DNA from 2 places in the Rhizobium sp. LjRoot258 genome. Region 2 is predicted to be linked to the other one. Evidence: predicted binding sites of a transcription regulator. Region 2 holds the regulator's gene; the other holds the start of a gene.
What was found. The regulator HrcA, encoded in region 2, represses chaperone genes, less so after heat shock. The targets are predictions, from matches to a motif close to GTTAGCACTCNCNNNNNGNGAGTGCTAAC.
Positions count from the first base shown of each region.

Region 1: groES (co-chaperone GroES) is a predicted target of HrcA. The motif match lies at 5,215-5,243, and genes of this name have one in related genera.

Region 1 is NZ_CAXUST020000001.1:451,164-459,140, forward strand. It holds gene hisG (ATP phosphoribosyltransferase) at 1-521, shown strand, start outside; gene ACSQ9D_RS02265 (DoxX family protein) at 601-1,023, opposite strand; gene ACSQ9D_RS02270 (glutathione binding-like protein) at 1,240-1,950, shown strand; gene ACSQ9D_RS02275 (hypothetical protein) at 2,017-2,463, opposite strand; gene groL (chaperonin GroEL) at 3,147-4,787, opposite strand; gene groES (co-chaperone GroES) at 4,860-5,156, opposite strand; gene chrA (chromate efflux transporter) at 5,500-6,912, shown strand; gene ACSQ9D_RS02295 (TIGR01459 family HAD-type hydrolase) at 7,017-7,865, shown strand; gene ACSQ9D_RS02300 (bifunctional riboflavin kinase/FAD synthetase) at 7,893-7,977, shown strand, end outside.
Region 2 is NZ_CAXUST020000001.1:10,072-18,048, forward strand. It holds gene rdgB (RdgB/HAM1 family non-canonical purine NTP pyrophosphatase) at 1-159, opposite strand, end outside; gene ACSQ9D_RS00050 (VOC family protein) at 167-583, opposite strand; gene rph (ribonuclease PH) at 580-1,299, opposite strand; gene hrcA (heat-inducible transcriptional repressor HrcA) at 1,477-2,565, shown strand; gene ACSQ9D_RS00065 (GFA family protein) at 2,571-3,005, opposite strand; gene grpE (nucleotide exchange factor GrpE) at 3,223-3,852, shown strand; gene ACSQ9D_RS00075 (nucleoside hydrolase) at 3,884-4,828, opposite strand; gene ACSQ9D_RS00080 (Hsp20 family protein) at 5,090-5,521, shown strand; gene ACSQ9D_RS00085 (DUF1150 family protein) at 5,571-5,828, shown strand; gene trmB (tRNA (guanine(46)-N(7))-methyltransferase TrmB) at 5,836-6,537, opposite strand; gene metK (methionine adenosyltransferase) at 6,534-7,787, opposite strand; gene ACSQ9D_RS00100 (helix-turn-helix domain-containing protein) at 7,971-7,977, opposite strand, start outside.

The sequences.
Region 1 (7,977 bases), 440 kb from region 2:
GCGAGCTCGGCAACGGTACGATCGATTTCGGCGTCACCGGCGAAGACCTCGTCCGCGAGGGCCTGGCGGAAGCAGACAAGCGCGTCGAGTTCTGTGCGCGCCTCGGTTTCGGCCATGCCAATGTCGTGGTTGCCGTTCCCGAAATCTGGCTCGATGTCGACACCATGGCCGATCTTGGCGATGTCGCATCCGACTTTCGCGCCCGCCACGGCCGCCGCCTGGCGATCGCCACGAAATACTGGCGGCTGACGCAGCAGTTCTTCTCCAGCCAGCATGGCATCCAGCTCTATCGCATCGTCGAAAGCCTTGGGGCAACGGAAGGGGCGCCGGCCTCAGGCTCGGCCGACATCATCGTCGATATCACCTCCACCGGCTCGACCCTTCGTGCAAACAACCTGAAGATCCTGTCCGATGGTGTCATTCTTCGCTCCGAGGCTTGCTTCGTCAGGGCGCGCAAGGAAAGCCATGTGAACGACGCCACAGTCCAGCGACTGGTAGACGCCATTCGTTCGGCACTCTGACCATCGCTAAAATCAACACACGAAAAACCCGCCGTCTGGTGACGGCGGGTTTTTCGTGCTTGGGAGGATGCTTGATCGCTTACGCTGCTGCGTAGGCGCCGCGGCGTGCGTCGAGCGAGTAGATGCCCGGGCCGAAAGTGGCGAGGAAGATGTAGGCGCCAGCCAGCGTGACGTTCTTCATGACCATGATCTGGTTCAGAATGTTAACCAGTTCGGTGCCACTGGCGTACGGCAGGTGGAAGAGGATGGCCGTAAAGATACAAAAGCCAGCCAGCAGCCAACCGACGATCTTCGTCTGGAAGCCGACGAGAACGGCAAGGCCAGCCACGAGTTCGAATGCACCTGCGAAATAGGCGAGGGCGGTGGACGCCGGAAGACCGGCACCGGCGATCATGCCAGCGGTGCCGGCGGCGTCAGCGAGCTTGCCGAAGCCGGCAAGGATGAACATGAAGGAGAGGAGGACGCGAGCGACAAGAATGATGGCGTTGTTGGTATTCGACATGGGACATTGTCTCCGTTTGAATGGCGTTTGAGGTCTTTGTGCCCCCCGGCACGGTTTCAACCTCGTTGCCGCTTTGTCGCCTTTTTTTGACGTTGTGGAAAGATAGACGGGAGGGGACGGTTCGTTCGCTAATATTGAACGACGGATCTCTTGCGAAGTCGGCTTGCCATCGGCAACGCCCCTCTCTTATGTTGGCCGCCCAAGATGGAGACCCCTATGGCAGATCTTTCCGCTTTTCCGATCACGACGCGCTGGCCAGCAGCGAACGCGGACATTATCCAGCTTTACTCGTTGCCGACGCCGAACGGCGTGAAGATATCGATCGCGCTTGAAGAACTCGGCTTGGCCTACGAGCCGCACCTTATTTCGTTCAGCACAAATGACCAGAAATCTCCGGAATTCGTGTCGCTCAACCCGAACGGCCGCATTCCGGCGATCATCGATCCCAATGGCCCGGATGGAAAGCCGATCGGTATTTTCGAATCCGGTGCAATCCTGCTCTACCTCGCGGAGAAGACGGGCAAGCTCATTCCAACCGACGCGGCAGGGCGCTACGAGACGATCCAGTGGGTCTTCTTCCAGATGGCCGGTGTCGGACCGATGTTCGGGCAGTTCGGGCATTTCTACAAGTTCGCAGCCGACAAGGTCGCCAACAACGCCTACCCGATGGAGCGCTATCGCGACGAATCCAAGCGGCTGCTCAGTGTGCTGGAAGGGCGGCTGCAGGATCGCCAGTGGATCATGGGCGACCTTTACACGATCGCCGATATCGCCACCTTCCCGTGGCTCCGCGGCGCCGACGTGTTCTATGGCGGCCGCGAAGTGCTGGACTATAAAAGCTTCCCGGCGGTGATGGCCTGGCTCGAGCGTTGCATCGCCCGGCCGGCATCCGAAAAAGGATTGAATATACCTCAGCGCCCCGCGTGATACCGAGGCGGCCAATGAAAAAAGCCGGTCCTGAGAGGCCGGCCTTTTTGGTTGGGGGCGGAGTTTCTATTGGCGCCGCGCAAATTCGCTGCCGGCATTCGTCTTGAATCGAGGAAAGACGAAGACCCCAAGCATGCTGCCGTTATAGGCATCGTCCTGACCTTTCGACTCTCCCATGCAGAACAATGGCTGCCGGAAGCCGTTCGGCATCATGATCGTGGTCGAGAAGCAGAAGGATGAAGAGAGCGTCGCGGCCTGCTCGAAGAGTTCCAGGATGTGGTCGTGATCCTTCGGATCGTAACAGCGCATGAGGCTGAGAAGGCCACATTCGCGGGCCGGCAGCCCGTGCAGCATGGCGCTCCATTCCTTGAGGCGGATCACGCCGCTGGAAAAGTCTCCGACCCAGGTCTCCGAAATGGAAAACTGCGCCAGCATTTCAGGATCATGGTTGCTGACATCCAATGAGCCCGGCATGAGCGGTGCGGCGGGGTTGGTTTTCGCGATTTTGAACAAATTTTTCCCCAGCTTAGGCGCAGCTTCCCCCGCTGCACGTCCGGCAAAAATGAGCAGGTTCATGCTGCGCCGCGCATCATGCTCGGGCGACCGAGAAATGGGGTTTGGATTGCTGGTCCCTCTCGCGGAACCGCGTCCAATTTCTTGGCACATTACACAACTTATGATGTATTTCGGGAGGGGTCTTTCCCGAACTCGGTCTCGCGCTCTCGTGGTCAGGATCGATATGGGATCGCGACCGTCGGCTGATGAACGCGCGCCGAATGCAGCGCGGATTTATAGAGATTTTATGCAAACGGCAATCGGCTTTTTTGCGTGCTGCAGACCTCTACTGTGAGTGGAAAATGCGCCCGAAGGCGCTCTTGATAACAGGAAGGGGCAAAAAAGCGCCAAATTTTGAAGTGGAAGCGGTTTCAGCACGGTTCATTGCGACCAGATGTGCACAAAATTGCACGACGAAAGAAATCAGCCTGTGAAAGAAAAAATACAACACCACAAGTTTTGCGAAAGCTTCGCTCAATGCGAGGGTTGCTCACAACTCTGATTAAACGTTTTAGCGGACGATTGAAAAAAGCTCGAAGGCGCGGTCTGGCGAATCAGTCGCGAGAGAAAAAAAGGGCGGCCCGAAGACCGCCCTTCCTATTCCGGGATACCGGAAGTGGACTAGTGAAGGCTTTCGCCTATCACATCATGTCCATTCCGCCCATTCCGCCCATGCCGCCAGGCATGCCGCCAGGAGCGTCCTTCTTCGGCAGTTCAGCGATCATGGCTTCGGTGGTGATCAGCAGCGAAGCAACCGAAGCTGCGTTCTGCAGAGCCGTGCGAACAACCTTGACCGGGTCGACGATGCCCATGGCGATCATGTCGCCATATTCGGACGTCTGGGCGTTGTAGCCGAAGTTGTCTTCGTTCTTTTCGAGGATCTTGCCGACAACGATGGAGGCTTCGTCACCAGCATTCTCGGCGATCTGGCGCACCAGCGACTGCAGAGCCCTGCGGACGATGTTGACGCCGGCTTCCTGATCCTGGTTTTCACCCTTGGCGGTGATCTTCGTGGACGAACGCAGCAGAGCGACGCCGCCGCCCGGTACGATGCCTTCCTGAACAGCAGCGCGGGTCGCGTTGAGCGCGTCGTCGATGCGGTCCTTCTTTTCCTTGACTTCGACTTCCGTCGAACCGCCGACGCGGATCACGGCAACGCCGCCAGCGAGCTTGGCCAGACGTTCCTGCAGCTTTTCGCGGTCATAGTCCGAAGTGGTTTCTTCGATCTGAGCCTTGATCTGCGCAACGCGGCCTTCGATGTCGGACTTGGCGCCAGCGCCGTCGACGATCGTGGTGTTTTCCTTGGAGATCGAAACCTTCTTCGAACGGCCGAGCATGTCGAGCGTGACGGATTCGAGCTTGATGCCGAGGTCCTCGGAGATGACCGTACCACCGGTCAGGATCGCGATGTCTTCGAGCATGGCCTTACGGCGATCGCCGAAGCCAGGAGCCTTGACGGCAGCAATCTTCAGGCCGCCGCGCAGCTTGTTGACGACGAGGGTCGCGAGAGCTTCGCCTTCGACATCTTCAGCGATGATGAGGAGCGGCTTGCCGGTCTGAACGACAGCTTCGAGAACCGGAAGCATTGCCTGCAGGTTCGAGAGCTTCTTCTCGTGAAGCAAGATGAAGGCGTCTTCGAGGTCGGCAATCATCTTTTCCGGGTTGGTGACGAAGTAGGGGCTGAGGTAGCCGCGGTCGAACTGCATGCCTTCGACGACTTCGAGTTCGGTTTCGGCGGTCTTGGCTTCTTCAACGGTGATGACGCCTTCGTTGCCGACCTTCTGCATGGCTTCGGCAATGTCGAGACCGACCTGCTTTTCGCCGTTTGCCGAGATCGTCCCGACCTGCGCGACCTCTTCCGAGGTGTTGATCTTCTTGGCCTTGGCCTGGAGATCCTTGACGACTTCGGCAACGGCGAGATCGATGCCGCGCTTCAGGTCCATCGGGTTCATGCCGGCAGCAACGGCCTTGCCGCCTTCGCGAACGATCGCCTGAGCGAGAACCGTTGCAGTCGTGGTGCCGTCACCGGCGATGTCGTTGGTCTTCGAAGCAACTTCGCGGACCATCTGGGCGCCCATGTTTTCGAACTTGTCTTCCAGTTCGATTTCCTTGGCGACCGAAACGCCGTCCTTGGTGATGCGCGGAGCGCCGAAGGACTTGTCGATGATGACGTTGCGACCCTTCGGGCCGAGCGTTACCTTCACTGCGTCAGCGAGAATGTCGACGCCCTTGAGCATCTTTTCGCGCGCGGTGCGGCCAAACTTGATTTCTTTAGCTGCCATGATTGAAACTCCTGAATTCGAGTTGTCCGGGCCTTAGGGCCCGTGGCTAAAATCGGAAAGGGAACCGGCTGATCAGCCGATGATACCCATGATGTCGGCTTCCTTCATGATCAGAAGGTCTTCGCCGTTGATCTTGACTTCAGTGCCGGACCACTTGCCGAACAGGACGCGGTCACCAGCCTTGACGTCGAGAGCGACGACCTTGCCGGAATCGTCACGAGCGCCGTTGCCGACGGCGACGATTTCGCCTTCCTGCGGCTTTTCCTTGGCGGTGTCGGGAATGATGATGCCGCCCTTGGTCTTTTCTTCGGACTCAACGCGGCGAACAACGACGCGATCGTGAAGGGGGCGGAAGTTGGTGCTTGCCATTGTCTAATCCCTCGATCAAATGACATTCGCAGGCCGGGAGCGGCCCGCACGGATGGGTGTTAGCACTCGTCCTTGGTGAGTGCTAGCGAGGCAGCATTTAGGAGTGGCCCGGCGGGGAGTCAAGAACGGCCGCAATTTTTCTTCGACGGACTTCGCGACAGCCTTAACGGCAAATCCTTGTTGGAAGTAAGACGGGCTGCGCTGTCGCCGAGGTTTTTCCGAACGTCCTGGCGCTGGAAAGCCGTCCTCTTTGAACGCTTTCAGCGCCTCGCTGGCTGATGGCCGATTGCCGCGCATGCACGCAGATGGTATCGAGCCGCTTGGAGCGAGAGGGGCAGCAACGGTGAACAAGGCGATCGCGGCAGGCGACATCGTGGCGACACCGACGCTGCGAGAGGCGGTTCGCGTCTGGGCGCGCATCGGCGGTCTGAGCTTCGGCGGGCCGGCCGGTCAGATCGCCCTCATGCATAAGACCATTGTCGATGAGAAGCGCTGGATTTCCGAGGACCGCTTCCTGCACGCGCTGAATTTCTGCATGTTGCTGCCAGGCCCGGAGGCCCAGCAACTGGCGACCTATATCGGCTGGCTCATGCACGGCGTACGCGGCGGCATGATTGCTGGTCTCCTGTTCATTCTGCCGGGCTTCCTTGTCATCCTGATGCTGTCGAGCCTCTACGCCGTCTTTCATGAGGCGGCATGGCTTCCCGCCCTTTTCTTTGGAGTGAAGCCTGCGGTTCTGGCCATCGTCATCGAGGCACTGCTTAGGGTAGGGCGCCGAGCGCTCAAGGGGCGCTTTCACGACTGCGTAGCCGGCGCGTCGTTTCTGGCACTCTTCCTTCTGAACCTGCCGTTTCCTCTGGTTGTCATCCTGGCCGGAGCAGCCGGGCTGCTATGGATGAAGCATCGCCAACGTCGATCGGCGGCGCCATCCGTGCCGCAAGCCTCCCCGCCCCGGCTTGTTGCTGCGGTCACTACCCATGCGATCGCAAGGCCGCTTGTGGTGCTCGTGTTCTGGATCCTCGTCTGGCAATCGCCGCTTCTTTTCATTCGTGGCCTTGACGCGCCGACGGACCTGATCGCTGAGACGTTGAGCGGCGAAACCAATGTTTTCGGTGCGGTCTTCATCTTCTTCTCCAAGATGGCCGTCATTACCTTCGAAGGCGCCTACGCCGTCCTTTCCTACGTCGCTCAGGTCGCCGTCGGCCATTACGCCTGGCTCCAGCCCGGCGAGATGCTCGACGGGCTGGCACTTGCCGAAACGACGCCCGGCCCGTTGGTCCTTGTCCTCTGTTTCGTCGGTTTTCTCGCCGGCTATCGCAACCCCGTCCTGATGGCGCCGCTTGCCGGCGGCGTTCTCGGCGCCTTCCTCGCTGCATGGGCGACCTTTGTGCCGAGCTTCATCTGGATCTTCGCCGGAGCTCCCTACATCGAAAAGCTGCGCAACAACGAGAACCTCTCGGCCGCACTTGAGGCAATCACCGCGGCAGTCGTCGGCGTCATTTTCAATCTTGCACTGTGGTTCGGCCTGCACGTGCTCTTTGCCGAGGTTGGGCGCGTGGGGCTCCTCTCCGGGAAGACCGGTCTGCCGATCGCCAGCCTCTCCTGGCCGCAGTGGTGGACGCTGGATATCGCGGCACTCGGGATCTTCGTGCTGGCGTCCGTCCTGCTCTTTCGCTTCAAGGCTGGCATTCTCACGGTCATCGGGGTCTCCACCGCCGCGGGTCTGTTCCTCAAGGCTGCCGCGGCCGTCCTCTAGTCGGCGGCCTCCGGTTTTTTTGCAGCAGGCCACCGCAAAATGCCTTGCCATCCCGGCATGCCTTTGCGATGTCACCCGTGACTTAACGAGATCGGGAAATCGGAATGGCCAAGCGGATCGAGAACTTTGCGGAAATCACCAGCCAGTATGATGCGGTGTTCTGCGATGTCTGGGGTGTCTTGCACAATGGTGTCGATCCTTTCCCGAAGGCGGCTGCAGCGCTGGAGGCAGCGCGCGGGGAGGGGCTGACGGTCGTTCTGATCACCAACTCGCCGCGCATCGCTCCGCAGGTCGTGACGCAGCTTCGCCAGATCGGCATCCAGGATGGCGCCTATGACCGTATCGTCACATCGGGCGACGTCACGCGGGGCCTGATCGCAGAGGGGCCGAAGAAGGTATTTCTGCTTGGACCGGATCGCGACCTAGCGATTATCGAGGGGCTTGGTGTGGAGCGCGTCGACGCCAGGGATGCGGACTCCGTCGTCTGCACCGGTTTCTTCGACGACGAAACCGAGACCCCGGAAGACTACACCGAGATGCTGAAGGCGTTTCAGACGCGTGGCGTGCCGATGATCTGCGCCAACCCCGATCTGGTTGTCGAGCGCGGCCATAAGATCATCCCTTGCGCCGGCGCGATGGCGGCCTACTACAATCAGCTCGGTGGTGAGACGCGCATTGCCGGCAAGCCGCACAAGCCGATTTACGAGGCCGTATTGTCAGTCGCCCGCGAGGCCCACGGCGACTTTCCGCCGAGCCGCGTCCTTGCAATCGGGGACGGCATGCCGACAGATGTTCGTGGCGCTCTCGATTACGGCCTTGACCTCCTCTATATCAGCGGCGGCATCCACGCGAAGGAATACACGCTGAACGGAGAGACCGACGAGGCGATCCTCACGGCCTATCTGGACCGCGAAAAAGCGACACCGAAGTGGTGGATGCCTCGTCTCGCATAAAGAGCCTCGCATAAGAAAAGCCAGCCGATGACCGTTTTTCACCGCAACGAAACCCGTGAACGCCTGCCGGCCCACCTGCGTGGCGGCGTAATTGCCATCGGCAACTTCGATG
Region 2 (7,977 bases):
TTCCTCGAAGGTCGTGCCGGTCTCGTCGGGCTCCACGAAATTCAACTCGGCGGCCGATTTCGCCGTGAAGCCGAACGGACCGATGAGGTCCTGGATTTCCCGGATCTTGCCGGCATTATGGCTGGCAACGACGATGGTCTTCGTTTCGAGCTTACGCATGACTGTCCTATTCGATGCCCCAGATGCCGGCTTCGGCGCATTCGAGGCTGTTGCCCGCCGGGTCGCGGAAATAGATCGATCGGCCGCCCTGCGGCCAGGTGACTTCGGATTCGATGGCGACACCCTCGGACGTCAGCCGGGCTGCAATCGCATCGAGATTTTCCCCGGAAACGCGGAAACAGGCGTGTCCTGCACCGGTCGTGCCGTGCGGCGGAACCTGCAAGGAGGTGGGCGAGGGAGGCTTGATCGTTTCCTGCGGGTTGAAGATCAGCAACACCCCGGCGCCGCAGCGAAAGAAGACATGTCGGTCGCCGCCCCGCGAGATCTTCGAAAGGCCGAGAATGCCTTCATAAAAGGCTTCGGCCTTGTCGAGATCGTCCGCATAGAGCGCCGTCTCCAGCATGCCTTCCAGCATGTCGTTCATCCGGCGATGGCCTGCTTCTGCATCGCGACGAGCTCGGCGATGCCTACCTGGGCGAGGGCCATCAGCGAGGCGAATTCCTCGCCGGTGAAGGGCGTGCCTTCAGCGGTGCCCTGGATTTCAACGATGCCGCCGTTGCCCGTCATCACGAAGTTCGCGTCGGTCTCAGCCGAGGAGTCCTCGAGATAGTCGAGGTCAATCACCGACTGGTTGGCGAAGATGCCGCAGGAAATGGCTGCGACGTGGTCCTTGAGGACGCGCTCGACCTTGAGCATGTTGCGGCTTTCCATCCACTTCAGGCAGTCGTAGAGCGCGATCCAGGCGCCGGTAATGGACGCCGTACGCGTTCCGCCATCCGCCTGGATGACGTCGCAGTCGAGCGTGATCTGGCGCTCGCCGAGTTCCTTGAGGTCGACGACAGCGCGCAGCGAACGACCGATCAGGCGCTGGATCTCCTGTGTACGGCCGCCCTGCTTGCCGGATGCGGCTTCGCGCTTCATACGCTCGCCTGTGGCGCGCGGCAGCATGCCGTATTCGGCCGTGACCCAACCCTTGCCGGTGTTGCGCAGCCATGCCGGAGGCTTCTCCTCGATGCTCGCCGTGCACAGCACATGCGTATCGCCGAACTTCACCAGACAGGAGCCTTCCGCGTGCTTGGAGAAATTGCGCTCGAACGAGACCTTGCGCATCTGGTCGGTTTTTCTGCCTGAGGGCCGCATAGTATTCTCCTGAATCATGATGTCGAAGACCGCGAGCGGTTTTCAAAAGATCATGCGTGCTTATGTTGTTGAGAGCTTCTACGATCGGCAGCGTCCATTTGCAATTTCCCTTTTGCCGCTGCGGGGAGATTGGCTATATTTTGTCGGATCATCGTCAGCACGGGTACGCAAGGGTTCATGGAGTTCAGATCGACGTCGGTTTCAGATGCAGTGGCTGCGCTGGATGAACGCTCCAAGGAAATCTTTCGTCGCATCGTCGAGGGCTATCTGGAGACGGGTGAACCGCTCGGTTCCCGCAACCTGTCGCGTATCCTGCCGATGTCGCTGTCACCCGCCTCCGTGCGCAACGTGATGAGCGATCTGGAAGAACTTGGCCTCATCTATTCGCCGCATGTCAGTGCCGGCCGTCTGCCGACACAGGTCGGCCTGCGCTTCTTCGTCGACGCCTTCATGCAGGTCGGGGATCTCTCGGCCGAGGATCGCGCCAACATCGATCGCCAGGTGCGCGCCGAAAGCCGCGACAATCCGATGGAATTGATGATGAACGAGGCAAGCCGCATGCTCTCGGGCATTTCGCGCGGCGCCGGGCTCGTCATCACCTCGAAGAGCGATCCTGTTCTCAAGCACGTCGAGTTCATCCGCCTTGAGCCGACCAAGGCGCTTGCGGTTCTCGTCGGCGATCACGATCAGGTCGAAAACCGCATCATCGAGCTTCCGGCAGGCGTGACGTCATCGCAATTGACCGAGGCCGCCAACTTCCTCAACGCACACATGACCGGCCAGACGCTGCCGGAACTGCGCAATCAATTAAGTCGACTGAAGGACGATGTCCGCCTCGAACTCGATGCGCTATCGCAGGATCTCGTCGAGCGCGGCATCGCCGTCTGGTCGGGCAGCGCCGACGAGGGCAAACCGGCCCAACTGATCATTCGCGGCCGCGCCAATCTGCTCGCCGATCTCGCCGGCGCCGACGATCTCGACCGCCTGCGCATGCTGTTCGACGACCTCGAGAAGAAGGACAGTCTGCTGGAACTTCTCAACCTCGCCGAAAGCGGGCCGGGCGTGCGCATCTTCATCGGCTCGGAGAACAAGCTCTTCTCACTTTCCGGTTCATCGCTGATCGTCGCGCCCTATCGTGACGATGACGACCGCATTGTCGGCGCTGTCGGCGTCATCGGGCCGACGCGACTCAACTACTCGCGCATCGTGCCGATGGTCGACTATACCGCCCAGCTGATGACGCGGTTGTCACGCGGCTCGAAGTAGGAGAGCTACTCCGGGAGCAGGTCGCCCGAGCCGCCCATCTCTGCAGGCATGTCTTTGTATTTTGGCAGGCCGTCACGGATGTGCAGCACGCTTTCCTGATAGTTCACGTGCAGCGCTGGAGCGTAGTCAAGATCGGGCAGAAGTGCCGCGTAAACGTCGGTGACGCCCCAGGTCGGGTGCTCGGTGTAGAGATGCCCACCGCAAAGCTCGCAGAACTTCCGCACGCTCGTATCGGACCTCTGGTAGCCTTCCACGTGCTCTCCGCCTTTGGTGACATGGACAGCCTGCGGCTGCCACAGCGTGAAGGCGTTGACCGGTCCCGCCGACCAATGCCGACAGGAGGCGCAGTGGCAGTAACCCATAGCCACCGGGTCTCCGGTGACGACGATCTCCACGGCACCGCAGAAGCAGCGCCCCGAATACGTTTTTTGATCGCCCATGATCGTCGCTCCCTGACCTGGATGAGGTCGAAGCACTATTGATTTAGTTGCACCTAAAATGAAAGAACTTTAGCACGGCCAAGTCAAGCTAGACCCTGTGGGGTGGCCCGGCACGATTGCCTACAAGTCATGCTTTTCGGTCACGCAGACTTGATTTTTGCCCGTCAAAGCTCGATATCGGGCACATCCTAAAGGACATCAATCACCGGAGAACGTCATGACTGACGAAACGACGAAGAACGGACCTGACGCCGCCGCGGCCGAAGCCGCAGCGGATGCCGCCGCAAACGTCGAGAACGAAGCCGCCGAAGCCAGCGCAAAGCCCGATCCGCTGGAACTGCTAAAGTCCGAGAATACAGAGCTGCGCGACCGCTATCTGCGCCTTGCCGCAGAGATGGATAACCTGCGCCGCCGCACAGAGCGCGAAGTCAAGGATGCGAGGACCTACTCCGCCGCGGGCTTTGCGCGCGACATGCTGGCCGTTTCGGACAACCTGCGCCGCGCCATCGATGCGATCCCTGAGGAAGCCAGGGCTGCCGCCGATCCCGGACTGACGACGCTGATCGAAGGTGTGGAGATGACGGAGCGCTCGATGTTGTCGGCGCTTGAGCGCCACGGGGTCCGCAAACTGGAGCCGGTCGGCCAGAAGTTTGATCCGAACTTCCACCAGGCCATGTTCGAAGTGCCGAACCCCGATGTGCCGAACAACACCGTGGTTCAGGTCGTTCAGGCCGGTTACACCATTGGTGAGCGTGTTCTGCGCCCCGCCATGGTCGGCGTCGCCAAGGGCGGGCCGAAGCTCGTCGAACCCGAAACGAATTCCGTTTTCGACCAGAAGGACGCCTGATCTCTCAGGCGCCTGAAAGCCAATCTGAACCTCAGATGCGGGCGAAACGTTCGATCAGCAGATCGAAGAAGCCGTCCGCATCGACATCGCGCATGACCTGCGCATTGCGCTTGCGGTCGGTCACGTGCCACCAGTCGACGACGGTCATGCCGGCCGTCAGCTCAGACTTCACCTCGATCTCGACATTGCAGGTTCGCCCCTTGAAAAGCTCCGGCTTCAAGAGATAGGCGATAACCGTCGGGTCGTGCAACGGACCGCCGTCGGAGCCGTACTTCTCGACATCGAAGCGTTCGAAGAATTCCAGCATCTCGACCATGGCGATCGCCGGGCGCGTGCCGAGATCGGCCATGCGCTTGACGCGATCCTTTCGGGTCAGAAGCTTGTGTGTGACGTCGAGCGGCATCATCACGATGGGGATGCCAGAGCGGAAGACGATATCGGCTGCCTCGGGATCGACGTAGATGTTGAACTCGGCGGCCGGCGTGATGTTGCCGCCTTCGAAGAAGCCGCCGCCCATCATCACCAGTTCGCGGATGCGCGGGATGATGTCGGGCGCCTTCTGGAAGGCCATGCCGATGTTGGTGAGCGGCCCCAGCGTGCAGAGCGTCACCGTGCCTTCAGGCTCGTTGCGTAGCGTTTCGATGATGAAATCCACGGAATGCTGCGGCTGTAGCTGCATATTAGGCTCATCGAGAACGGGACCATCAAGCCCGGTCTTGCCATGCACGTGCTCAGCGGTCACCAGCTTTCGCGCGATCGGTTTGTCGGCGCCGGCAAAGACCTTGGTATCTGTCCGGCCACAGAGCTCGCAGACGATGCGCGCATTGCGGCTGGTGTAAGAGAGCGGCACATTGCCGGCGACCGTGGTGATGCCGAGCACTTCGAGCTCTTCCGGGCTGCCGAAGGCCAGCATGATGGCCGCGGCGTCGTCCTGGCCGGGGTCGGTGTCGATGATGATCTTTCTAGGGTCTGCCATTCCGATCGTTCCGTCCTCGTGGTGCGCGTTTTCGCGGCATGCACCATTTGTTTATATTCCCGTCGCAAATCGGCGCAGCCGGTACGGGCAGGTTTTGATGCGAGGCGGCGCTTGCTTTGTCAAGGTCGGACCCCTTGCGGGCTCCCTGCGAGCGGCGCCGATATCTGCCTTGCGTCCGCGTGAGGCAATTCCCATATTGGAAGCGTCCGGATGCTGTCTTTCAGGTCTGGCAAGGTCGCTTGAATCAAGGACTTGGAGACGATGAGCCGTATGACGCCTTTCGCGAGCCCCCTGCTTTTGGGCTTTGACGCCATGGAAAAGACGCTGGAGCGCCTTTCCAAGGCCAGCGACGGATACCCCCCCTACAATATCGAGCGCGTCGCCGCCGATCGCGCGTCCGGCGATCCGGAAAGGCTGCGCATAACTCTTGCCGTCGCCGGATTCAGCGAGGAGGAGCTCGACGTTTCTGTCGAGGAAAACCAGCTTTCGATCCATGGTCGCCAGATCGACCAGGGGGAGCGCGACTACCTCTATCGCGGCATCGCCGCGCGTCAATTCCAGCGGACTTTTGTTCTGGCCGATGGGATGCAGGTTTTGGGTGCTTGCCTCAAGAATGGGCTGCTCGCGGTGGATCTCATCCGCCCGGAGCCGAGCCGTATGGTGAAGAAAATTAACATTTCGGTCTCACAGTAGGACAACGGCGCAACTTGAGCCGTTGGTCCCTTCTCATGGAGGTACAGGAATGTTGATGAAAGAAGCCAATTCGCACCTGACCAAAACCGAACTTGCCGGTATCGGCAACGGCGAGGTCGCCTACATCCGGAAAATGCGGTCTGAGGAAGTATCCAGGTGCTTCCCCGAGGCACCGGATATCGATCCGAGCGTTGACCTCTGGGCGCTGTTCGGCGCCGATGGCACGCCGATCCTGCTTACGGACAACCGCTCCAGCACCTTCTTCAAGGCTGCCGAGGATGAGTTGAAGACAGTGAGCCTGCACTAGGGCAGGCTCAGACTCGCTTGAACGTTAGATAGGCGGAGGATCTGCCCTCGCGCCGCGCCTTGGCCTCGTAGCGTGTACTTGGCCAGCCTTCATAGGGCGTCAGCCAGTCTGCACCATTCTGTGCCAGCCATTCGAAACCGCCATGGTCTCGGCATTTCAGCAGCGTCCAGTTGACGTAAGTGTCGATGTCGGAGGCGAAGCAGAACAGCCCGCCCGGCTTCAGCACGCGGTGGAAGCGATCGAGATTGGTCTTCGACACGAAGCGGCGCTTCCAGTGCTTTCTCTTCGGCCACGGATCCGGGTAAAGCAGATCGATCTGGTCGATCGAGGCGTCAGGCAGCCAGTCCAGCAATTGCGTCGCGTCGTCGTTGTAGACACGGACGTTCTTGGCGCCCGCCTTGGCGACGCTCGTCAGCAGCTTCTGCATGGAATTGATGAAAGGCTCGACACCGATATAGCCAGTGGAGGGCATTTCCACGGCGCGATGGATCAGATGTTCGCCGCCGCCGAAACCGATTTCCAGGCTCAGCCTGTCTGTCGGCACCGGAAAGAGGGTCTTCAGCGGCTCGGGCGGAGCCGCTGAAAGATCGATGAGGAACGCCGGAAGCAGGGTGTTCAGTCGCTCTGCCTGATGCTCGCGCAGAGCCTTTCCCTTGCGGCGACCGAAGAAGGCTTCGGTCGCCCGTCCGCGGCGTTCCATGTCGGTCATGCTGCTTCCTTGACCTTGACGGCGTCCTTGAGCGCCTTGACGAGGTCCGTGCGCTCCCAGGAGAACGAGCCGTCGCGGCCAGCCTTGCGGCCGAAGTGACCGTAGGCCGAGGTTTTGGCGTAGATCGGCTTGTTGAGGTCGAGGTGACGGCGGATGCCGGTCGGCGACAGATCCATGTTCTTGCGGATCGCGGCTTCGACCTGGTCTTCCGTCACGCCCTTGCCGGTGCCGTGCAGGTCGACATAGATCGACAGCGGCTGTGCGACGCCGATGGCGTAGGAGAGCTGGATCGTGCAGCGGTCGGAAAGACCGGCGGCAACGACGTTCTTCGCAAGATAGCGGGCCGCGTAGGCAGCCGAACGGTCGACCTTGGTGGTGTCCTTGCCGGAGAACGCGCCGCCGCCGTGCGGAGCAGCGCCGCCGTAGGTGTCGACGATGATCTTGCGCCCGGTCAGACCAGCGTCGCCATCAGGGCCGCCGATCACGAACTTGCCGGTCGGATTGATGTACCACATGCAATCGTCGGCAATCGGCAGTTCGCCGAGAGCTTCGCGGATATAGGGCTCGACGACCGCGCGAACCTTCTTCGAATCCCAGCTTTCGTCGAGATGCTGGGTGGAGAGAACGATCGACGTGACTTCCGCAGGCTTGCCGTTGACGTAACGCACGGTCACCTGGCTCTTGGCATCGGGGCCGAGCTTTGCGACGTCGCCGTCGCCCTTCTTGCGGGCAGTGGCAAGCAGCTGCAGGATCTTGTGGGAGTAGTAGATCGGTGCCGGCATGAGATCCGGCGTTTCCTTGCAGGCGTAGCCGAACATGATGCCCTGGTCGCCGGCACCTTCGTCGCCCTGCTGGTCGGCGGCATTGTCGACACCCTGGGCAATGTCGGCGGACTGCGAGTGCAGGAGCACGTCGATCTTGGCCGTCTTCCAGTGGAAGCCGTCCTGCTCGTAGCCGATGTCCTTGATGGCGCGGCGGGCAGCGGCCTTGAACTTCGAAGGGTTGATGACGTCCTTGCCGTCCTTGTCCTTCTTCATCAGGCTCGGCGGCAGGCGCACTTCACCGGCGATCACGACGCGGTTGGTGGTTGCCAGCGTCTCGCAGGCAATACGCACGCCCCAGGGGTTGACGCCGGTCTTGGCGGCTTCGCGGTAGACCAGATCCACGATCTCGTCGGAGATCCGGTCACACACCTTGTCCGGGTGACCTTCGGCAACTGACTCGCTGGTGAAAAGGTAATTCGCGCGCATTCCGGGATTCCCCTCAAAGAACAAAAGCTGCGTAGTAGGTACCCAGTTCGCGCGGGAAAAACAAGCGTAGAAGGACATAAATATATCTTTATATCTACGGCAAAGTGGCAAATTATGCCCAAAAAACGCCAAAAAGCGGCCGTTGCGACCGCTTTCGTTTTTGCTCCAAATTTTGAGTGGCTATTATTCG